DNA from 2 places in the Psychrilyobacter piezotolerans genome. Region 2 is predicted to be linked to the other one. Evidence: riboswitches for the same ligand, from Rfam matches in the RefSeq annotation. Region 2 holds a riboswitch; the other holds the start of a gene.
What was found. Region 2 has a riboswitch for glycine ahead of DYH56_RS10920 (alanine/glycine:cation symporter family protein). Riboswitches for the same ligand answer to the same signal wherever they lie in the genome.
Positions count from the first base shown of each region.

Region 1: linked by a shared signal. The riboswitch ahead of DYH56_RS07030 (threonine aldolase family protein) and the one ahead of DYH56_RS10920 (alanine/glycine:cation symporter family protein) in region 2 are both predicted to bind glycine.

Region 1 is NZ_QUAJ01000010.1:26,339-45,348, reverse strand. It holds gene DYH56_RS07045 (DUF6868 family protein) at 1-186, shown strand, start outside; gene DYH56_RS07040 (hypothetical protein) at 304-1,158, opposite strand; gene DYH56_RS07035 (cyclic nucleotide-binding domain-containing protein) at 1,217-1,675, opposite strand; gene DYH56_RS07030 (threonine aldolase family protein) at 1,810-2,865, opposite strand; glycine riboswitch at 3,012-3,112, opposite strand; gene thrC (threonine synthase) at 3,256-4,704, opposite strand; gene DYH56_RS07020 (homoserine kinase) at 4,691-5,629, opposite strand; gene DYH56_RS07015 (aspartate kinase) at 5,638-6,795, opposite strand; gene DYH56_RS07010 (homoserine dehydrogenase) at 6,798-7,733, opposite strand; gene DYH56_RS07005 (aspartate-semialdehyde dehydrogenase) at 7,730-8,734, opposite strand; gene DYH56_RS07000 (cyclase family protein) at 9,288-9,920, opposite strand; gene DYH56_RS06995 (MerR family transcriptional regulator) at 10,377-11,198, opposite strand; gene DYH56_RS06990 (MATE family efflux transporter) at 11,276-12,628, shown strand; gene DYH56_RS06985 (MATE family efflux transporter) at 12,869-14,194, shown strand; gene DYH56_RS06980 (MerR family transcriptional regulator) at 14,224-15,015, shown strand; gene DYH56_RS06975 (GNAT family N-acetyltransferase) at 15,142-15,687, shown strand; gene DYH56_RS06970 (DUF554 domain-containing protein) at 15,885-16,562, opposite strand; gene DYH56_RS06965 (MerR family transcriptional regulator) at 16,639-17,439, opposite strand; gene DYH56_RS06960 (YczE/YyaS/YitT family protein) at 17,687-18,343, shown strand; gene DYH56_RS06955 (helix-turn-helix domain-containing protein) at 18,628-19,010, opposite strand, start outside.
Region 2 is NZ_QUAJ01000019.1:68,385-74,815, forward strand. It holds gene DYH56_RS10905 (type II secretion system protein) at 62-544, opposite strand; gene DYH56_RS10910 (hypothetical protein) at 949-1,188, shown strand; gene DYH56_RS10915 (GNAT family N-acetyltransferase) at 1,255-1,800, shown strand; gene DYH56_RS10920 (alanine/glycine:cation symporter family protein) at 1,861-3,246, opposite strand; glycine riboswitch at 3,330-3,422, opposite strand; gene DYH56_RS10925 (Rossmann-like and DUF2520 domain-containing protein) at 3,891-4,700, shown strand; gene panB (3-methyl-2-oxobutanoate hydroxymethyltransferase) at 4,697-5,524, shown strand; gene panC (pantoate--beta-alanine ligase) at 5,535-6,401, shown strand; gene panD (aspartate 1-decarboxylase) at 6,382-6,431, shown strand, end outside.

The sequences.
Region 1 (19,010 bases), on a different contig from region 2:
TTAGGTCTGTTTTCAATGATTTTTATAACCTCCCTACGGGGTCCGGTTTTACGTATTCATTCCAAAATTTTTAATTTAGATGAGAATGATTTATCCCGTGGATATTTCCAATTATTGGGACAATATAAGATCGCCATAATAATGCTTAATATCGTACCATACCTTGTGCTGAGAATAATGTATTGATTTTTTTCGAATCACTAATAAGTAATAGGACAGGTTGTTAATCAACTTACAGTAGATTATCTTAGTTATATACAAAAGGGAGATCGATTAAACCGATCTCCCTTTTAACCTTATATCCTACATATAATACTCAATTTCTCTTTCCTCTATTACTTTAGGTTTCTCGTCCTCAATGCTGATCTTTTGAATCCAGTTACCATTCTCATCGTACTTATACATATATCTTGTTTTTGACATAGTTAAATAACCCTCGTATTGAATCATTAAAGTCACATCATCTTTTTCTTTATTCTCATATTTAAAATTTTTGATAAAGATAGAATCCTCTGTTATCAACTTTACTTCGATCACCCTTCCTTTACCGTCATATTTAAAATATGTTTTGTCACGGAGCTCTCCATCAGATCCATAATATATAGATTCAAGCACTCTTCCTTTTTTATCATATTCAAATTTGAATTTAGAGTTCAAGCTGCCCATGGAATTATAACTATTTGTTTCAACAGCATTTCCTTTGCTGTCCCTTGTATATATTATTTTACCGATGAACTCACCCTTGGAATTAAAATCACTTGCTTCAATTAAGTTTCCTTTATCATCTCTTGTATATATTGTTTTACCTGCAAATTCAACCCTGGAATCGAAGTCACTTGTTTGGATTAACTTTCCTTCATCGTTATATTTATATAACGTTTTCCTTTGAATCCGATCATAGGAGTCACGTTCTCCCTCCTCAATTTTAACTTCTTTCTCATTGAAATAGTAGTATCTGTTATCCTGTCCAGAACTACTCCTGGTACCCTTTTTAATTTCTCCAAATTTTAACTCTGTATCATAGGTGGAATATTTAACTGATTTAACCCTGCCCTTAAGACCTGAAATTTTAAGGTCGGTCTCACTTGTCTTTTTTATGCCCCCGCAGGCAGATAATAAGATGATAAAAGTCAGTGCAGTAATCATTTTTATTTTCATATTAAAACCTTCCTTTACCCATTTGTTTTTTTTTACTCTATACAAAATAATATACGCCCTACTTAGATTTTTGTTTTTCTACATAATCCCTTAAAAATTTCAAGTCTCTGGCCAGATCCCTTGCCACATTTAATATTATCTTTACAAAAAGCTTTGGATCTTTTTTGCTCATCTCTATAAAAAAACTTTTAGAAATTACAGCCAGTTTAATATCTGTTATAGCCATTGCAGATACCAATTGTTTTTGAATGCCGATGGTAGCCGACGTCCCAAACAATAAGCCTGTCTCTCCATGGGCTATTTTTTCGTCCAGTATAAAAAAATCCATCTCTCCTTCCAATAAAATATAAAGACTTTCTGGAGAATCTCCCTCTCTGTACACATAGTTGCCGGCCTCTACTTCTTCTTCGTGGATATAATCTATTATATTATGTATCTCCTCTGGAGACGTCCCGCCAAAAAATGAAAGTTGAGGAACAATATTAAAAATTATTTTCTCTAATTCTTCTCTTTCCATAATATTTATCTCCTTTCACCTTATTTTTTTTGTCTCTTCCATCCTGCCCAGCTTTTATTAAATCTCTCTGCGGCTTATTATCTTTATACCAGCAGTTTAAAAAAATCCTCTTTGAAAACTATTTTCTGAAGTTTTTAGGCTGCTTTTTTAATTTTTTCCAGGGTAGACCTTATTTGTTCTGCAAAATCCATCACATCTTCCTCTGTTATATCAAAAGATGTGACCCATCTGACCTCTGAACGTACTATATCCCAGACATAAAAGAAGTATTTTTCCTGCAGATCCGGTATTATTTCTTTTGGAAGGATGGCATATACAGTATTTGCTTCCACTTCATTTGTCATCTCCACACCTGGGATATCCGATACACTCTCTGCCAAAAGTTTTGCCATATTATTGGACTGTTTTGCATTTTTAAATCCCAGTCCATCTTCTAAAAGGGCTGTAAACTGTGCCGTTATATAACGCATCTTAGAATTTAACTGTGTGCATTGTTTTTTTCTATGGGTAAAATTTTCAGCCAGCTTTGTATTGAAAAATACCACAGCTTCTCCAAACATCATCCCGTTTTTTGTCCCTCCGAATGACAGTACATCCACTCCGAGATCCTTTGTCATCTCTTTTAACCCCACACCCAGACTCTCAGCCGCATTGAATATCCTTGCCCCGTCCATGTGGAGGAGGAGCCCGTTTTCATGGGCAAAGTCTGCTATTTCTTCTATTTCTTTCAGTGTATAGACACTCCCTACCTCTGTGGGCTGGGTTATAGAGATGACTCTCGGCTGGGAATGATGCATACTCCCCGTGGAAATTTTTAGGTAGTCCCTTACCCTTTCAACTTTCAGCTTACCTCCTGTATCAGAAGCCTTTATTCCTATCATGGGACATCCGGTAAATTTTGTAGGGGCTCCTACTTCGTATGTGTTTATATGTGCCTGCTCCGGACAGATTACAGACTGAAATGATTCAGTCATGGCATCTAAAGCCACCGTGTTGGCTCCGGTACCGTTATATAAAAAATCAACATAGATCTCCTGACCAAATATCTGTTTAAATTTCTCTATGGCTTTTTTTGTGTATCTATCCTCTCCGTATGCTTTTGCGTGACCTACATTGCACTCTATAAGCGCCTCCATTATTTTTGGGTGTACTCCGCTGTAATTATCACTTGCAAAACTTTTTTTCTCCATTTTTCCTCCTGTGATTCATAATAAATTTTTTAAAGCAAAAATAAAAGAGGTTATGACTGCAGTCTGCAGTCATAACCTCTGAAGTAGGAAATAATCCATAAGAATTTTTTAGAAGGCAAATAAAACACATGCATATATGCATATGTTTTCCTTCCTCTGTCCTTTTTACCTGAGAGATTTGTCCAGTCCATAGACCGGTTTTGCTCCTTCGGTGCCCGTTATTTTGGGTCTCTCCAGAGGCTCGTCCAGTAAGGGTCCTTATCTGCTTTGCAGAATACCTGAAAGTTTTACTTCTTCGGTGGCTTATATTCTAAGCTCTCTCCCCATACCTTCGTCCGATTTTATTTTTAGTTAGGATTATAACAATTTTTTTTAATTATGTCAACAATCTTATAAACTTCTCAAAACATCTCCCAGTTTGTCTTTCTCAACTACTTTAGTATGCAATATCTTGAGAGATTTTAATTTTTTTATATTTAACGGAACATCTTCTTTAGATAGTTTTTCCAGGGCCTCAATATTTTCAAATTCATTATTTTTTTCTAAATCAAATGCTTTTAAAATGCTGGAAGAAAATTTATAGATATTGGCAGTGGAAAGAACAACTGTTTTACGTGATTTATTTTTTAAACCTCCATTCATGGCAACTGCAGTATGGGGATCTATCATATAATTATTTTTATCAAATGTATCATAGATAGTTTCTAAGCACTCATCTTCGGTACTATAGTCCGCAGCTATAGTTTCCTGGATCTTTTTTAGAGATGCTGTATCTAACTCTAATATTCCTGTTTCTTCAAATTCATTGTAGAGTCTGTTTAAAACTTTACCATCTTCTAAAATATGATATATAAGTCTTTCTAAATTGGAAGAGACTAAAATATCCATGGACGGGCTCATAGTTTTGAAAAAATCCCTCTGTTTATTATAGATCCCTGTTTTTAAAAAATCATATAATACATTGTTTTTATTGGAGGCACAGATCAATTTCCCCACAGGAAGGCCCATTTGTTTGGCATAATATCCGGCCAATATATCCCCGAAGTTTCCAGTGGGCACGGAAAAATCTATCGTTTCTCCCAAAGTAATTTCATTGTCTCTCAACAATTGAAGATAGGCTTTAAAATAATAGATTATCTGGGGGAGGAGTCTCCCAAGATTAATTGAATTAGCAGAAGAAAGTTTAAATTTATCCAAGGATAGATTTAATTCTTCATCTAAAAATATATTTTTTACGGCAGTCTGGCAGTCATCAAAATTCCCAACAACCCCTACTACCTCTACATTTTCACCTTCAGATGTCAGCATCTGAAGCCTCTGTACATCACTCACTCCATGAGCCGGATAAAATACAACTACCCTTACACCTTTCAGATCTTTAAATCCTTCCAGTGCAGCCTTTCCTGTGTCGCCGGATGTGGCAACCAGGATTAAACTTTCTTTTTCAGCATTATTTTTTTTCCTTGCCTGGGTAAAGAGACGGGGCATAATCTGAAGGGCCATATCTTTAAATGCAAGAGTCGGTCCATGCCAGAGTTCCAATACATAGACCCCGTCTTTTAATTTCACTACCGGGGTTTTTTCCGGATGGGAAAAAGTTTCATCATAGACCCCTATACACTCTTTTAATTCTTCCTCGCTGTAGTCTGTAAGGTATCTTTTCAGTATATTTAAAGCCACCTCCTTATAGTTCATCTCTTTCATCTTTTCAATTTCCTCCAGGGAAACATGAGGAAATTTTTTAGGAACAAAAAGGCCCCGGTCACTGCAGATCCCTTTTTCAATGGCCTGGGAGGCTGTACAATTTTCATGATTTCCACGAGTACTAATATATTTCATCTGTTTCCTCCTCAAGTAAGAACAAAAGCTCTTTGTAAGTTTTAACTTCCATATTTTTACCCCTGTTATCTTCTACATAAGATTTATTTATCCTTAAAAAAATAAAGGTAAGAGCCATCTTTAAAACCATTTTTTTCAATAGTTTTTTTTCTTCAGGCAATAATTTTCGTTCCCCTTCATATGCCTCTAAAAATATTTTTATAAACTTCTTTTCTTTATCTTTAGAAAATTCTTTTATTTTGATCCAAAAATTTATTACAATAGCTAAATCTATAATAAATGGAGCATTCATACAGTCATTGAAATCAATCAATGAAAGTTTTTCTCCCATAAATACATTGTCCGGAAATATATCGTTGTGAACAATCCCCTTTGGAAGGCTGGAGAAATCTACTTCTTTTATCTCTTTATACCTTTCCATGATCAAATCATGGTCTTTTTTTAAAACAGTTTTCAGATCGATTTTTGAGATCTTATCATAAAAAAAATCCAAGTCTATTTTTCTGGTTCTTTCAATAGACCTCCCCTGGGATAAATTGTGCAGCCTTCCCAGAGTAGAACCAATTTTTCTTAAGACCTCACTATCGATCTTATTTACTTTCTTGCCGTGAATAAAATCAAATAAACATCCCATTTTTTCCTGGATAAAGATATGGTTTTTACCCAGATTATTTACAGATACCCGGGGACATGAAATATCATTTTTATTTAAAAAGTTTAAAAATTCCAATTCTTTTAATTCCTCATCTATATTTCGTCTCCCCTCTAAGAGTCTGAAAACATATTTTTTATCCCTGTCTTTAATCAGATAATTTGTGTTGAGTATTCCCTCTGGAATTTCAATGAAATCCGCATCTTTTCCCAGGTTATAAAGAGTTCTGATATCTTCTTTGTGTTCATTAGTTAAGTTAGTATATACAGCCATAAGATCTCCTATTCAAATAATTCACGATGAAAAATAGCATTGGCATTATTTAAATTATTCTGAGATATGACATAGGATACACTTGTTTGATTTGAAGAAATCGAATCGATATTTATCTCATTTGAATTTAAAATTTTAGTTAATTTTCTGGGGATATTATTGGATGCAATCCCCAGCCCGATGACAGAGATCATACCCAGATCATCATTTATTTCCAGAGAATACCCATCTTTTTTTAAAACCTTATAAAATCTCAGAGCATCTTCTTTTTCAGTCAAAATTGAAAATTTAGAATTCTCCAACTGCTGAAACAATTTTACATTGATATTATTTTCTTCCAGACGATCCACAAGTTCATCCATATTTTTAAAATTTATTTTTAGATTTGCCAGATTATTTATATTTGAGATTCCTCTCACAACTGAATTTTCCATAGTTTTCTCCTTTTTAATCCAAGTTCCTTCTCTCCATGAAAAGGCTGAACGCAGGTGGATGGGGATTTCATATTTAGATGCTAATTCTACACTCCTGCAGTGTAAAACTTTGGATCCCTTATCGGCCATCTCAATCATTTCATCAAAAGAAATATTTTTAATTTTTTTAGCATTTTTTATAATTCTCGGGTCCGAGGTATAGACCCCATCTACATCTGTATAGATCTCAATCTTATTGGCATTAACCGCTGCTCCAATAGCCACAGCACTGGTGTCGCTTCCTCCCCTACCCAGGGTAGTTATATTTCCTTCATCATCTACCCCTTGAAATCCAGTCACAATAACTATATAGTCGTTGTTTAAATTTTCCAGGATTTTTTCGGGAGAAATATTCAAAATCTTAGCATTATTATGTTCACCGTTTGTTTTTAACTGGAGCTGTGACGCATTGAATGAAACGGCTTTTTCTCCTAATTCCTCGATTCCCATGGCAAGCAGTGCTGCGGAAATTTGTTCCCCCACTGAAAGGAGCATATCCAGCTCCCTCCCCTTTGGATTGGTATTCATCTCTTTGGCTTCATTTATAAGGGAGTCGGTCATTCCGCCGGGAGCTGATACAATAACTACCATCTTATTGCCTTCATTTTTATTTTTAACTACCCATTTGGCCACTTCACGAAGTCTCTCACTGCCCTTTAGGCTTGTTCCGCCAAATTTCTGAACGACTATCATATCTATCCTCCCAGTTTGATCTTATAAATGTCTGAAATTACTGCTGCAGCTGTGGCATCTCCCCCGGCACCTTCACCATAGAAGATAGTTTTCCCTGTATAGTTTCCATCTAATTCCACGGCATTGTATACCCCGTTTACATTGTATAACAGCTCATCTTTTTTGACCGCCACAGGAGCCACCCTTATATTTAATTCTTTTCCGTCAAAGTTTGCTTCTCCCAGTAATTTATATCTGAGTCCCTGGGATTTGGCTGCTTCAACATCATCTTTAGTCAGTTTATCTATCCCGACAATGGAAATTTCAGAAAATTCCTTTAATTCTCCCCAGGCCAGATGTGCTAAGATACTGATCTTGTGGGCTGTATCGATTCCCTTTATATCAAATGTCGGATCGGCTTCAGCATATCCTTTAAGTTTGGCATCTTCCAAAGCCTCTGAATAAGTCAGTCCCTCCTCCATCTTCATCAACATATAGTTGCATGTCCCATTTAAAATCCCACGGATATTTTTAAAATTATTCACAAATAAATTTTCTTTTATAGGTGAGATAACCGGGATTCCTCCCCCTACAGAAGCTTCATATTGGAGTTTCACCTGATTTTTTTCAGCCAGGGAAAATAATTCCTTTCCGTGAACAGCCAGAAGATGTTTATTTGCAGTGACCAGGTTCTTTTTTGAATTCAGAGTGCTTTTAGAAATCTCATATGCTGCTCCTACTCCTCCTATCAGTTCAACCACCGTATCGATCCTGGGGTCATTCAGGACCTCTCTATAATCATCTGTAAAATCATATCCACTGAGATCAATGTTTTGAAGATCACAAATTTTAAGGATCTCTATATCCCCGATCTCTTTATTTTTCCTGTCTTTTTCACCTGATAAGATCTTTAAAACATTTATTCCAACCGTTCCAAGACCAATGATTCCTAATTTCATAAATTTCCTCCTTTATTTCCAGCAACTAATAATTCCGCAATTTGAACTGTATTTGTAGCTGCACCCTTTCTTATATTATCGGCAACTACCCATAAGTTTAACCCATTTTCTACACTCTCATCTCTCCGAACCCTTCCTACAAACACCTCATCTTTTCCCTTTGAGTTGACTGCCATAGGATAGATATTTTCCTTTATATCATCTTCTACAATCAGCCCTTTCACACCAGCCAGATCTTTCCTTACCTGTTCTATATCAAATTGTTTTTCAAATTCAAGATTCATCGATACACTGTGGGAGTGCAAGACAGGCACTCTGACACAGGTAGCCGTCACCCTGATATCTTTAGATAATATTTTTTTGGTTTCATCTATCATCTTTTGTTCCTCTTTTGTATTGCCGTTTTCCAGAAATACATCTATATGAGGCAGACAGTTGCCCGCTATGGGGTGGGGATAATTCTCAGGAGCCTTTCCTTTTAATCCATTTTCTAAGTCTTTAATCCCTGCAAATCCGGAACCCGATACTGCCTGATAGGTAGAATATACAATTCTTTTAATCTTATATTTTTCATCTAAAACTTTAAGGGGTACCACAGACTGTATGGTTGAACAGTTGGGGTTTGCTATAATCCCATTGTGACTCCATACCTCTTCCGGGTTAACTTCCGGAACAATGAGTGGAACTCCTTCAACCATCCTGAAAGCACTGCTGTTATCTACGACCACTACACCTTTGGAGGCTGCTATAGGTGAAAACTTTTTTGATACTTCTCCTCCTGCTGAAAAAAGTGCAATGTCGATCTCTTTATCAAAAGAATTTTCATTCAATTCCTCAACTATTATATTTTTCCCCCTATAGTTTATTATTTCCCCTGCACTTCTAGATGATGCCATCAGGTATAAATTTTTAATGGGAAACTTTCTTTCCTCCAGTACCTGTAAAAAAGTCTGTCCCACCAATCCTGTAGCTCCTGCAATTGCGACATTATATTTTTTCATGATCATTCCTCCAAATTGTAATAAAAAGCAACGTGATGTTGCATCCAATTAATTATAATCAAAATTTTTACAAATTTAAATTTATTAAGAAATTTCATAATTCCCCAGATAAATAAAAAAGTCTATTTAGATAGAAATTCTAAATAGACTTATAAAAACCCTATATTAGAAGCATCTCTTGTTTTGGATAACTAAAAGAGGTTTGCTTCTGTTTTTCGAAAGCAAACTTAGGTCAGGGTTATTATGGTTGTCATCATATTTTTTATATACATAGTTTTTTCTCCTTGTTCGTTTTTTTGAACTCTTGTCCACTCCCGGTGGATTTAGAATATCATATAAAGATTCCAAAAAAAAGTCAAATTAATTTTTTTTAATTTTTGTATTATAATTAATATTTTGCAGTCATTGGGTCATCTTAAAATCCTGGTATAATCCCTAAGAACTACTTGAATACTGATGTGAAAAGTTAAATATTTAGAATGTAAAACTCATATTTATATTAAAAAAATATAACAAAAAAGGATCATAAAAATCAACAATTATTAGGAGAGTTTCACAGTATCCTTGCAAGGGCTCTTACTGGAGATCCATCCAGACCTTTTATCTTTAGCGGAGCAATATACAGCTCAAATTTTTTATTGATCAGATATTTTAAATTTTTTAGATTTTCTATGATGATCAGGTCTTTTTTTAACAGGATATGATGGATCTCAAAATTTACACTCTCCATAGGATCTATAGATACAGCATCTATACCTATGCCTTTCAAATCAAATCCCACAAGATATCTGGCTGCTTCTACACTTAGGGATGGAAATCCATTAAAATATTCTTCCCTCTCCCAAAACTCATCCCAACCAGAATAAAATAACACAAAAGAAGCTTTTCTTATCTCAGTTTCAAATTTCTTTAGATATTTTAATTCTATGGAATCATCTGACTCTAAAGGAATTACAATTCCCCTGCCTATAAATTTTTCAACAGAAAAATCACACAATGAATTCCCACCCTCTATCATATGGGCAGGAGCATCTATATGGGTTCCTGTATGAGAATACATGGTCAGTAGTTTTTCAGCAAATCCATCTTTTTTTATTGTATTTTTTTGAATGATTTTAGGCGGTTCTGTCCCTGGAAAAACAGGCATTTTTTCATCTATAACATGTGTTAAATCTATTATTTTCATCCTTCCCCCCTGTAAATTTTAATAACTTTATTTAACCCAAGTTGCCACCTCATAAGATATTTAATTCTTCATCACAAAGAAATGAGATAAAGGGATTCGCTAAGAGATCATTTTTTAGATGTTCCCTAGCTTCTCAGTAAATATTCTACTAAGTCGTTCAACAGAATAAGTTCCGCAGTGTAACGAGGACTGTTGCTATAAAAAGACTTACATTACCTTTGACTTACTTAAATAACATCATTTAAAAAAAGTGAGTTTTTCTTTGGTTCGTTTCTTTTGCTCACCAAAAGAAATGAACCCAGTTTAAGGATGGAATCCTTAGGTTTTTTATTCTATCTATAAAAATTTATTGTTTAAATGTCTTTTTTAAGTATACCCCATCTTCTTTTTTTTTCAAAAAGATCCTGGATAAAAATCTAAATTGTGCCTGTCTGGATTCAACGTCATGTTGCTCTTTTATCTCCCGCGGTATTTGACAGGAAAAGTTATCTGGATAGTCGACCCCTCTCCCTTCCCTAAATGAACTATAACCTCATTGAAAAATTCCATTGAATCTCCAATAACCTCGTATCCATTGTCTTTTATATATTTCAGAAGCTTTTTGTAACTTTCTTCTATGGTATCCCATGTATCCTTATGTATTATAGAGGCAAACCATCCTCCTTCTATTTTTAGGCTGTTTTTATGGTTACAGGAAGTAGGAGTAAAAAAACCAATAGTCTTTACTTCCATTGTGTTTCCCAGAATGATATCCTCCTTTGATATCCTCACAAAATAATCATCTCCTTTAATATCCAGTTCCTCCCTTATCTCCATTAAATCAGAAAATGTTTTATCATACTTTAAATAATCACAGGGTTTTTCTATTTGGATAGCAACGGCTTCCATAGATTCAAGGTATATGATCTGTGGCTCGATGTCATCCTTTTTCATCATGTTTTTTATCTCGGATATTTTTTTATCTATGATAAGCTTCGATTCAATCATCTTTTTTATCTTTAGATCCACCAATCTTTTCTTCTCCTCTAAATACTCCAAACTCTCCTCAGGGGAACGGCTTTTAGTATACTCCCTTATCTCCTTCAATGAAAACCCGGCCTCCTTGAGTATGAGGATAAATCTCAGGTTAGAAAATTGATCCTCTCCGTAGTACCTGTAGGAGGTCTCGGTATCCACAAATTTTGGTTTAAATAACCCAATCTCATCGTAATAGATAAGGGTCTGCCGGGAAATCTTAAAAAAACCGGCTATTTCATTGATCTTATATTTTTTTTTCATAGAACCTCCTAAAAATACTCTTGACTATATAGTATACTATATAGTTTATAATGTATATAGAAACAAGGAGGTTACTCATGAAAAATTTAAGTTTAGAAAACGGATGTGTAAAAAAAGTATTTTTTAAGTTTGCAATTCCCAGTATAGTAGGATTATTAATTGTGTCCATGCAGATAATGATAGATGGGATGTTTATAGGGAAGATCGTGGGGCCCAGAGGTCTTGCATCGGTTAACTTAGCCATGCCGTATATGAGTACCATTATGAGTATAGTCATGATGATCTCAGCCGGAGGTGCTGTGTTGGCCTCCATCTCTTTGGGAAAAAACCAAAAACAAAGAGCAGGGGAGATAGCAACCTTTACTCTGGTATCGTATTTAGTAATAGTGGGAGTAATATCCATAGGCAGTTTGTTTATTTTGGATAAAATAATATTGTTTTTAGGAGCAGACAGGGGATTATTGCCTCTGGTAAAGGCTTATATGAAGCCTTTACTGTTATTGTGCACGGTTTGGAATCTTCCAATATATACCGAAACATTTGCCAGGGTCGGGGAAAAACCCAACTCTGTGTTTTTAAGTGGTTTTGTTTGCTGCCTCAGTAATGTAGTCTTGGACTACCTGTTTATTGTAAGATTCGGCTGGGGAATGTCTGGAGCAGCCTATGCCACAGCAATAGCTAACCTTCTGGGCGGGCTGGCACTCTTTGGTTATTTTTTTAAGGGAAGATCTCAGATACAGTTTTCTAAATTTCGAGGTGACTTTAAACTTTTAAAAAACATCCTCTATAACGGGAGTTCCGAGATGCTGACAGTGGTGTCTACGTCGGTAGCGGCTTTTCTATTTAACAGAATAATCATGAGAGAATTGGGAGAATTAGGAGTTTCAGCTCTTACAATAGTATTTTATGTGAATACCATTGTAAACATCTCCCTCTACGGGTTGGCTCAGGCATTACAGCCTATAATTTCATATAATTTAGGAGCAAAAAGAATAGAAAAAATTTATGATGTATTAAAAATTGCTCTCACAACCGGAGGAAGTATAGGTATTGTATTTTTTATCCTGATGAAATTTTACAGTGCTCCCATAGTAAATATCTTTACCAATGGAAATACCCAACTGACCCTTCTAACCAATGAAGCCATAGCATACTTTGTATTTGCTTATATATTTTCTTTTATAAATATAATATCCAGTTCATTCCATACGGCCATAGAAAAACCCCTGGAATCTGCCAGTATAGCATGTCTCAGATCCCTTATTTTTGTAGCAATATTCCTTTTTACCCTCCCATCTATTTTTGGACCCCGGGGAATATGGATGGCTATCCCCATGGCAGAAGTTACCTGCCTGATTATAAGTATATCTATGATGATGAGATCTTTTAGAGTAATAGAAGACAGGATGAGACTAGCTCCAATAAATTAGTGATTTAAAAAGGCTGCTTTCGTAAATTATAACCATAAAACTGGACACTTCTAATTGAGTGTCCTTTTTGATTTTTTTTTACAAAGTTACATTATAACCAAGGTCTAAGTGTAATGTCTATCTCTCCGATAATTATTACTAATAAAAAAAGTGCCTTGACTATGAAGCTGCTTCATAGTTTACTATTGATTTATAAACAAGGTATGATAACTCATTGGAGTTATTAAAAGGAGGAAAAAAATGATCGATTTCAAATCAGATAAGAGTTATTTTAAGGAGTATTCATTAAGACTTATATTTCAAAATGTTGTTATGGGGTTAATGATGGCCGCAGATAAAATTATTGGTACTATGTTTATAGGTGTAAACACTTTGGTGGCCATTAATCTAATTGGACCAATGCAATTGATGATATATGCCATATCAACATTGTTTATGAGTGGCTTGGGTTCGTATGCAGGATTTCTATTGGGACGAAAAGATGTAGATAAAGCCAATCAAGCATCTAGTATGACACTTTTTGTATTGGCAGGGACCATGGGATTCATAACGATAGTTGTGATGTTATTTTCAGAGAGTATTTCATATTTTGTTGGAGCAAGAGGAGAAATTTTAGAGATTACTACCAAATATTTGTTCTATGTTAGTTGGGGATTTATGGCAATGGTTTTAGCTGCTGCTCTGGATGTATTAATTATGAATGACGGAAGTCCGAGCTTTATTATGAAAGTTAATGTGTTTTCAACTGTACTTAACTTGATGCTTAATTTAGTTTTTGTAGCATTTCTAAATTGGGGAATTTTTGGTTTAGTAATAGCGACAACTCTAAGTAACATAGTGCATCTAATTATCTCTAGTTACTATTTTGCTTTTAAATGCAAAACAATAAAATTTGTCACTCCTAGAATAAATATTGAAGTTCTCTTAAGAATCCTTTACAATGGGTCAAGCGATTTTATTGGTATGTTTAGTGAAGGGTTTAAAAGATATATAATTAATATAGCAATTATTGCTTTTTTAACGCCAAAACATATGGAAGCATATTCTGTCGTTTCTATGTTTATCATAATTTTTATATCCAGCATATTTTATGGAATCGCTCAAGGTTTGCAACCAATCTTTTCAAAAATGATGGGTGCGAAGAAGTTTGAAAGACTTAAACCACTTCTAAAATACTCTGTAAAGCAAAGTAATTTCATTGCACTTGCTGTATTTCTAGCAGCCCTTCCTTTTATGAAGGTTCTTTTAGGGTTCTTCTTGAGCGATCCCGAAACAGTAAAGATTGGCTTTTATATCTACTTGACATATGGTTTAGCAACACTATTTGAAAACCTTCCTAATGCTGCAATTATGTTTTTTACTGCGATTAATAGACCATTAGAATCTATTATATTTTCAGTATCAAGAACCATATTTTTACTACCAGTGCTGACTTATTTAAGCATCTATATGTTTGGTCAATCGGGATTAATGATTGGTACATTGTCTGCTGAATGTATCATGATACTAGCATCATACAAATATCTTAAGCCACTTGCAATTGAAAAAATACAAATTGTTGAATAATAGTTTTCGAAAGACTTGAGGGGGAAAGCATGAGTGACACGCTGAAGAAGAATGAAGTATCTAAGATTTTAGGAATGAGTCGATCAACCATCAGATATTATGAACAAGTAGGTTTAATAAAACCTCCAATTGATGATAATAACTACAGAGGGTATGGAATTAAAGAATTAAAACTGCTCAGTCAGATTAGTTTTCTCAGGACCATTAATTTAGATATTGATACTATAGGTCGAATATTACATGATAAATCCGATGATTCATTTGAAATATTAGTCCAAAAGAAGAGAGAACTTAATGATTTGATTAAGTTCTATAAAAATAATGTGAAAAAAATTGAAGAAATTTTACAATATAATAGTTCAAAAAGTGAGTCTATTAATTATCAGATTCTGAAATTTCCAAATAGATACCTTTACAAAATTAAATTACAGAATGAACACCTGGATGGCTTTTATAAAGAGAATGAAGATTTTTTTCAAACGAATACCGTGAGTTTAGAAGATTGGTTTATTAATATAACTGATGCAAACGTATTTCTGAATGAAAGTAATGTTGATTTTATAGAATGCATTGAGGTTAAGGAGGATAGAAATAAGGAGTTTATGCTAATTCCAAAAGGCAAGTTTGCATGTTTTGATATTACTTTTGAAAATAATAACTCAGAGAATTGGAAAGCCATAGCCGACAAACTAAAAAGGTTTCTTTTCGAGAATTCATTTGAGACAAGAGATGAAAAAATTCTATTTCTAAATAAAGATAATTTGAATTTAAATTTTGCTGATTCAAGAAGAATGCTTTCAATTCAGGTGCCGATTGTGTAGGCCTAGAGAGATCATCGATACTATACCTAGTATAATAAATTACGACTTGAACTTATTTATCACATATAACTAATAAAATGGCGTTAATTTTGTATATATACTTATAGCGCATCAATAGGAGGAGATATGAAAGACTTTAAATCTATAGAGCAAAGGTGTAATTTTAAAACAAGACAACTCTCAGTAAAAAGTTGGATTCATCAGAATGAGGATTTAACAACTGAACAATATTTTACCGAAAAGGTTTTAAGCATATTAACTCCTCAGGTTACAAAATTTTTACCTGATGGATGGCAGAAAATTAATAACGTAGAAGACGCACAGGTATGGATAAAAGAAAGATTAGAAGAAAGTTGTTTTTTAACTGTTGAACTTATTAAAACCAATGAACTAGTAGGATTTATATTCCTCTATAAGTCAGGTTCGCAAGATAATTATTATGATTTGCGATTTGGATACCTTCTATCAGAAACTATATGGGGTAAAGGTTTGGGAACTGAATTAGTGAAAGGTTTAGCCCAATGGTGTGAAAGAGAAGGAAATATCAAATCAATTTCTGGAGGTGTTACAATTAATAACGTAGGCTCTATTAAAGTGTTGGAGAAATGCGGTTTTTCTCCAACTACTTTAGACAATGTAGTTATTTATGAACGTAAATTTAATTGTAAATGAAGCAATATAATTATAAAATGGTTCTGTTGCAACAATTATGAAAAAATTTAAAATCTCCATAAGATTTTTTATTTAATCTGCAATTCCAAATAATTCATTTATAAATTTACATTCTAAAAGGGCATTTCGATCTAATCCATCGACCTGCCTTTTTCTTATTATATCAAAATTATTGCACCGGAATCTTTATTTTCACCCTAAATAATTCCAAAAAATTTTGCTGTAAAGGGAATTAAAAGAGCTGGCAGAAAATTCAAAATCTTTATTTTAGTTATTCCCAGAATATTTATTCCCGTTGCCAAGATAAAGATCCCTCCCAGTATAGTCAGTTGATTCAAGAGCTCCGGAGTAACCAGGTCCTGCATTGCACTGGCTCCAAGGTATATACTTCCCTGCCAGAGAAAAAGTATAAGCCCTACCAATGCTATGGATATCCCATAATTAATTGAAAGAATTACAGAGGTTATCCCGTCCAATACAGCATTGGCATAAAGCATGGTATTATCTCCCCTGATGGCGCTTTCTATAGGCCCTACTATGGATAGAGCTCCTACACAAAACAATACAACTCCGATAACTATCCCCTGCACAGGATTCTTGCTACCCTCATATTTTTTGCTTATGAGATCTATCTTTTTATCCAAATTGATCCATTCTCCTAAAACGGCTCCTATCCCTATACTTAATATAAATATCAGCGGATTATCTATAAGGGTCATCCCCTTGGATATATTGGATATCCCTATGGCCATGGCGACAAAGCCCATTCCCTGTATAGTCCTTTCTTTATACCGTTCTTCAATGCCCTTATTAAGAAAACTTCCTACGGCTGCTCCTGCTACTATGGTCGCTGTATTTACTATGGTTCCCAGCATTTTTCATCCCTCCCATTTAGATTCTTTATACAATTTGAAGTATACAGTCTTCACCTGGTAGAGAGTCTATACTAAATTATTTTTTCTTTATTTCTATCCTTCTGATATATTGTTTTTCGGTAGATGATATGGAGGTGATTACCAGGGCCATCTCATAAAATAATCCCTCTGTCTCTATCTCATTATCTTTTATATATTTTTCCAGAATTTTATAATATTTAGGTGAATTTTCTCTTTTTCCTTTAAAATATATCGTTAAATATTCTCCTGCCGGCTTTAGAGAAAAATTTAAAAGATCTTTAAAGTCTTTATCGATTAGATAAACACCGGCATATTCTCTATACTCAGAATCCTGTTTCATCAAAAGCCCTACATTTCCCAGGGTCAATGAATGGGAAAAATCCGTTTTTTCCCCTAACTCTCTCACTAAAAGTTCCAAATCACTCTCTTTATAAAATGCTTTATCCACAGTAAAGATCTTATTTTCATCCATATGTTGAATCAATACTCTTCCAAACTCAGGAATTTTTTTTATTTTTTCCATATACTCCAGTCTCTCCTCCACACTTTTTTTCGCACATTCCAGCTCCTTTATGGTTTTCTCCAGCTCTTCTTTCTGATCTAAAAAAATTGTTTTCAGGAGGGATATATCTCCATTTTCCGTATGTTCCTTTATCTTATCCAAGGAAAGCCTGCTGTATCTTAAATTTAAAATATTATTTAACAGTTCAAATTGATCTGAAAAATAATATCGGTATCCTGTATCTTTGTCTATATACCCGGCTTTAAATATCCCTTTATTGTGATAGTGCCTCAATGTGGTTATGGGTATATTAAAAAGTTTACTGACTTCTCCTATACTGTATCTTATTTTCATCCCCTCCTCTATCTTTTGAATAAGCGTTATCTCAATAAGATAATCATACTATAAATCCAATAAATATACGATTGTAATTGTGTTTTTCCCAAAGATATTATGACATGAAAGTAACCTGTTCTCTAGTTATAAAATAACTTCCTTACCTGCTAAATTAGATATAGTATAAAAAAAAATTGTATGATATACTTCTTAGAAATATGATGTATAACACAAAATATATTTTAATGAAATATGGAGGAAAACCATGAAAAAAGAGATTCTAAGATATTTAAAATTATTTTTAGGTTTGTTTATTTGTTCCTTAGGAGTCATTATTATTATTAAATCTAATCTTGGATTTTCTCCATGGGATGTATTGCACCAAGGAGTATCAAAGGTCATTCACATCACAATAGGTCAGGCCAGTATTTTTGTTGGACTCATAGTTATAAGTCTGGATTTTTTTCTGGGAGAGCGAATAGGAAGCGGAAGTATATTAAACATTATTTTAGGAGGGATCTTTATGGATTTAATTCTCTCCCTAAACATAATTCCTCTAGGCACAGGTATAACCATGGGAATTTTTATGATGTTCTTGGGATTATTTGTACTCAGTCTAGGATGTTATTTCTATATGTCTACCGGCCTTGGATGCGGTCCTAGAGACGCTCTTATGGTTGCTCTCACTAAAAAAACAAAGTTTTCAGTAAGAGCAGTTAGAAATATTATTGAGATCACTGTTTTAGGTACAGGATACCTTCTGGGAGGATATGCAGGAGTGGGAACGGTTATCACCGCTCTTTTCACAGGAAGTTTTATCCAGGGAGTTTTTAAACTCTTTAAATTTGATGTGAAATCTGTAGTCCATCGGGATATAAAAAGTGAAGTTATTTCATTAAAAAGATACATAGTTAAGAGATAAATAAAAAAACATAAGGTTTATGACCGGGCAGGGATAGAAACAATAAAAATTTAATTTTATAAATTAGCTTGAAATCATAAAATAACCTCCTTCCCTGCCAATTTAAGTATAGCTTTTAAAAAGATCTAAATCAAAAAAATTATAAAAAAAAGGGGGGATGCTCACCCTTTTAAAGTACTGTATCATAGATATAAATCATAAGTTAGTTAATTTTTTCAATAGAAAAATTCAGCCACTTAACCTCAAATAAGGGATTTCATCATAGAAAAATCCTTTCTAAGTAATTAAAGTTTTTTATGATAAACATTGATATTTTGGAACCTGCATTTGACACTCTCTAAATTTGAATATTCATGATCTACATTTGCTCTAAATCTTAAGGCTTCTCCTTTTTTTAAAACCATAGATTCCCTGCCTATTTTCACCCTGAGGATCCCTTCAATAACAAATATATATTCTTCTACTTCATTTGGATGCTTTGGGGAAGGATGAACGCATCCTGGTTCTAAATCTACATACAGTATTTCAAAATTATCGTTATAGGGAAACATTGTGTAAATTTTCATATTTTCACCGCATTCCATTACGGGCTCTAAATCTATAGGGGAGACAAATTGATAATCCAATTCAGGTTCCTTCATAAATTCTGAAAAAGGGACTTTAAGAC
Region 2 (6,431 bases):
GTTATAACTCATTGGGGGGTAACAAAAAAGGGATTTGAGAAAATCTCAAACCCTTTTAACTTTAATATAAAACCCATAACTTACCCGCGGTACTTTTGTCTTCTTTTGTTCCTGTTAGTCCTGTGGTTAAAATCAGGTGAAAATCATCTGTTACCGTTATGGAGGTAGCACCTGTAGTTAAATTTTGAGTTCCGTCGTTTAGTACAACAGTTCCCCCGTATTTAAATATTCCATCGTTTTCTATCCCTCCCACCGGGATTTTACCGGTAGTGTCCTGGATGAGCTCATTCGTTCTAGTATCCAGCCTGGAAGTTATGTCTTCAAAGGTAATAGTCAGAGGTCCCCCTTCATTTTTAACCATCCTATCTGTAACAGCTACATTTCCAGCCGTTCTAGCTGCTCCTAATACTGCTACTGCCTTGGCATCCTTGGACTTGGCCAAACTTTCATTTAATTTTCCTGCCAATGTCGTTGCTAATGTAATCAGCATTGCTGTTACCACCACCATCTCGATCAGCGAAAATCCATTTTTTAATTTCTTCATCTTCCTACCTCCTTATTTTGAAGTAGTTCCGTTATGGTAGATATAGTTACCCGCTGTCATTTCATGGGCACAAAACCTTCTTACTTATAAGATACAGTCTTTTTTTATTTTTTATTTTTTTTAGTTAGTATGCAATTCATAAAAAGTTTGTTTTTCACTACACAAGTCTTAATTACTAGGTGAATATGCAAAGTGTTAAATTCAAAAATCTCATTTGAGTAAGGGCAGCAAAATATAAAAAATCATAATTTTAATTAGAACAAACATTTCATAACTGATGAGCTTATACCGGCAAATGTAAAAAAAATTATTAATTTTAGGAATTTGTGAACTATATAATTTAGAACTTAAATAGAGTATACTTGTAAGAAGCTGGGTTATTCTCTACATTCAGGAGGGCACCAATGAGCAAAAGTCTAGATAAATTCCACGATGAATTAAATAAACTTGAAAAATTGTTATTGCCGTTATACTCAGATCATGGAGAATTATTTGAATACTTAGATTCTATCAATAGTTCCAGAGATGTTCACGAGAAAATGAGATCAATTAACAAGATTCAGAAATATTGCGAGTCCCAGTCAAATGTAATAGACCGTGATATTCTCAATCGCATTGACCATTTAAAAGATCTTTTAAGATAATTTAACGTTTTTACTGTACAGAATAATTCAGCAGCTTAAAAAATATGATAGAGGAGGAAACATTAGATGAAGGCAAATATTAAACTTAGAAACCTGGAAATAAATGATTTGGAGACTTATCTATATTTAAATAATCCAGAAAGAGAATTTTATAAATATAATGGCCCATACTTTGGTAAACCTACTATAGAAGAGCTGAAAGAAGAGGTTGAGAATTATAGAAGTAAATTTTTAAAGGGAGAAAAGGACGTAAAATCCGGAAAGATGATTGTAGACAGCAGTAATAATGAACTAATAGGATCGGTAAGCTCTTACTGGAAATCCAAGGAGACACTGTGGATGGAGGCAGGTATTGTAATTTTCAATGAAAATTATTGGGGAAAGGGGATAGGTTATGATGCTTTAAAGATGTGGATATCTGAATTATTTAATGACAATCCTGAAATTATAAGGCTTGGTCTCACTACTTGGTCAGGAAATAAAAGGATGATGAATTTATCGGAAAAATTAGGAATGAAAAAAGAAGCAACCTATAGAAAAGCTCGTATTGTTGACAATAAATATTACGATTCTGTAAGCTACGGTATCCTGCGAGAAGAATGGAATTTTTAAAGTTTAAAAAGGCTTCCAAAATTTGGAAGCCTTAATTTTGATATTCCACTTATTTTATCACTAAACTGTTTTTGCCTTTTTTTCTTTTTTCTTTAAACCTTCAAAATAATCTTTAGTTTCTTTTATAACTACTCCGCTGAGAGCAATTAATCCAATTAAGTTTGGAATAGCCATAAGCCCATTAACTATATCAGCTATAACCCAAATGAGCTGCAGCCTTATGAATGGTCCTATGGCAATCAAGAATATAAAGACTGCTTTAAAATATTTTATCCCCTTTACACCACAAAGATATACAGTACATCTTTCACCATAGTAGTTCCAACCAAGGATCGTAGTGAATGCAAAGAAAATAATACCAATATTAACAATAAAACCACCGATACCTCCAAATGTTAGGAGGTTACTAAAAGCAGCATTGGTAACTTCTGCTCCAGCAAGATCTGCGTTATTCCATAATCCAGAAGAAACAAGCACAAGACCTGTCATAGTACAAACCACAATCGTGTCAAAGAAGGTACCTGTCATAGAGATAAGCCCTTGTCTTACACAAGAATTTGTTCTAGCAGCTGCAGCTGCAATGGGAGCAGATCCTAAACCAGATTCATTGGAGAAAACTCCCCTAGCTACTCCTGCTTTTAGTGCTAAAGCAACTCCAGCACCGGCAAATCCACCTACAGCAGCATGACCGCTGAATGCACTGCTGATAACCAAATTAAAAGCAGCAGCAGTGGCACTTGGATCCAATAAGAGTATGATTGTCGCTCCAAAGACATAGAATAGAGCCATAAATGGAACTACTATCTCTGAAACTCGAGATATACTCTTTATCCCGCCTATAGTTACGGCAGCCACACTAAGTGTTAAAAATAGAGCAACTATCAATTTTGGAACTCCAAATCCACCACTTACTCCTGTAACAATGGCATTTACCTGAGCGAAAGTTCCTATCCCGAAGAATGCAACTCCTATTCCAAATACAGCAAAAGATTTAGCCAATATCTTACCAAGCTTTTTATTTTTAAGCCCCCCTTCCAGATAGTACATGGGCCCTCCAGCTTGTTGTCCATTTTCATCTTTTATCCTATATTTTATGGCTAAAAGCCCCTCTGAATATTTTGTTGCCATCCCAAAGAATGCAGCCAGCCACATCCAAAATAATGCTCCCGGTCCTCCTAATCTAATAGCTGTTGCTACTCCTACAATATTTCCAGTACCTATAGTCGCTGCCAGTGCCGTACAAAGGGCAGCAAAACTACTTACATCTCCCTCCCCTGTATCATCCTTATCCTTTACAAATAGATATTTCAGTGCCAGTGGAAGTTTCAAAATTTGTAGCAATCCCAGTCGAACTGTTAGATAAAAACCTGTTCCTATCAGTAATATTAATAGCGGTGGTCCCCATACAAAGTTATTTATTGCTTGAAAAAAATTAAGTGTATCCATTTTAGTGCCTCCCTTTTATTATATAGGGAATTTAATTATATATATATGCATATAAACATACATAATTTTATAGATATATATAATTAAACTCCTCTGTCCCTTATACCTGAGAGTTTCGCCCATTGAGGGTTTGCTCCTTCGGTGTCCATTATTTGGATCTCTCCAGAGGTTCGTCCAGTATAGGTCCCACTTTTATCAAATAAAAGCACCTGAAAGTTTTACTTCTTCGGCGATAATTTCTTATCTTCTCCCTATACCTTCAACCGATTTTCAACTTATATATTATGCAAAATAAAAAAATCCTATAAATTATTTTTTAAAATGAAAATATATGAATCAAAAGACATCATATGTGGAATATCTATATTATATTAGTACAATTTTAAGTAAAATGCAATAGTTGAGTGAAAAAAATATCAATAATTTTTTATTACTAACTAGTCTTAAATTTCCCATAGAGGAAACTAAAATTCTTAGAGATAAAACAAACACACATCTTCAACTAACTTAACAAACAAAAGGAACAAAACATTTTATACGGCAAAACTATACTAAAATTAAAATTATTTAATTTGACACCTTTATTTATAAGTAGTAATATTCCAGCAGATAATAATACTAACTAGTTATATAATGGAGGCAGGATGAAAATTGGTATTGTAGGAGCAGGGAGGGTAGGGATATCTCTGGGAAGATATTTAAGATATCGGAATTTTTCTATCTCAGGATATTTAAAGAGGGAAGGTAAGGATCTGTCCAGGCTGGGGTGGAGATCTTTTGAGAGTTATACAGAGATAGCGGCGCAATCAGATATAATTTTAATTGCCGTTCCCGACGATGAGATCATCCATGTCTGGGATAAGCTGTCCAAGGAAAATATAGGGGGCCGCTGTGTAATCCATACCAGTGGCGCAGTCTCCTCGGAGATATTTTCCGGTGCAGAGGAACTGGGAGCAGAGGCCGCTTCCCTCCATCCAATGATGACTTTTTCTGATACAGATACGGCAATGAACAGGATGGAGGAGATGTCTCTGGTTTTAGAGGGAGACTCCCCCCAGGCAAAAAAATTAATCGAGAGATTGGGAAATAAATATTTTAGTGTGGAGAAAAAATTTAAAATGAGGTATCACCTTGCAGGGGTCTACGCATCCAACCTGATAATCCCAATGATTCACAGGGGAATAGATAACCTTCAAAGGTGTGGATTTTCAGAAGAAGAGGCAAAAAACATCCTCCTCCCCCTGGTTGAAAAAACTGTTGAAAATATAGGAAAAAAAGGGATAAAAGATTCAGTTACAGGCCCCCTCCAAAGGGGTGATCTAAATACATTGAAGGGGCATTTAAACTCTCAGGAAAGATGGGAACGGGATCTCTATCTGGCAGGTTCCAGGGAACTCCTGAAAATTGTTGGGGGAAATAAAGAAATAGAAGGCATATTGGAGGAGAAAAGATGAAAAATACAGTAGTAACATTTATTAATTCTAAAAAAAAGGGGCAGAAACTTTCCATGCTCACAGCATACGATTATACCATGGCAAAAATTATAGACGGAACGGAGATCAACGGAATACTGGTAGGGGATTCTCTGGGAATGGTGACTCTAGGATATGATTCCACTCTGGCAGTGACAGTAGAAGACATGATCCATCATGGCAGAGCAGTGGTCAGAGGAGTGAAAAACACCCTGGTGGTAGTAGATATGCCATTTATGTCCTACCACAACACCCTGGCAGAAGCAGTGGATAATGCAGGAAGGATAATAAAACAAACACAAGCCCATGCTGTTAAAGTGGAAGGGGGCAGGGAAATTTTAGATAAGGTAAAGGGTCTTATAAAGGCTCAAATACCAGTAATGGGCCACCTGGGACTGACACCGCAATCCCTGAATATCATGGGAGGATTCAAGGTACAGGGAAAGAGCGAGGAGGCCGCAAAAAAAATAATAGAAGATGCCAAACTTTTAGAGGAGGCAGGGGTATTTGCAATAGTCCTTGAATGTATCCCTGAAAAACTAGCTGATCTTGTGAGTAAAAGTATATCTATTCCTACCATAGGAATCGGTTCAGGGGGAGGATGTGACGGACAGATCTTGGTATATCAGGATATGCTCAATATGGATGAGGATTTTAAACCAAAATTTGTTAAAACTTTTGCAGATGCAGGACTGGTGATAAAAGAGGGAATAAAAAAATATACAGACCAGGTAAGGGATGGTGAATTTCCTGCTGCGGAACATACCTTTACCATGAAGGATGAGGTCTTAGAAAAACTTTATTAGGAGGAGTGCTGTGGAAATTATAAGGGAAATTGGAGAGGTTCAAAAAAAAATCAAAGAATGGAAAGATGCAGGGGAAAGTATAGGTTTTGTCCCTACCATGGGATATCTTCACAGGGGTCATGGAAGTCTCATTGAAAGGGCGGCCAGGGAAAATGACAGGGTAGTTGTCAGTGTTTTTGTAAATCCCATGCAGTTTGATAACTGTAATGACTTAGATTCCTATCCCTCCGATCTTTCCGGGGATATGGATCTTGTGACAGGATCGGGAGGAGATCTTATATTCAGTCCCACGGTTCAGGAGATCTACCCCAGGGGATTTAATTCCCTTGTAGAGGTAGAAAATTTAGATAATGAACTTTGCGGGGCTACAAGACCCGGGCACTTTAGAGGAGTCTGCACAGTTCTTACAAAGTTTTTTCTTATCCTGGCTCCTCACAGGGTTTATTTCGGGAAAAAAGATTATCAGCAGCTGATGGTTGTAAAAAGAATGGTGGCTGACTTGAATATTCCCCTTGAAATTATAGGATGTACAACTGTAAGGGAAGAAAGCGGGCTGGCTATGAGCTCCAGAAATGCAAGATTATCTGAAGATGAAAAAAGAAAAGCCCTTATAATAAATCAGACATTGAAAGCTGTAAAAGACAGAGTTATTCAAGGAGAAGTTGAGGTAGAAAAGATCCGAAGATGGGCTATAGAAAGGATAGAAGGGGTAGGGGGAGCTGTGGTGGATTATTTTGAGATAGTCCATCCCGATACCCTTCAAAAGATAACAAAAATAGAGGATAAGGCAGTGGCTGCCACTGCAGTATTTATAGGAAAGTCCAGACTGATAGACAATATAATTTTAGGGGGAAAAGATGAAACTACAGATGCTTAAAGGAAAGATACACAGGGCCACAGTAACACA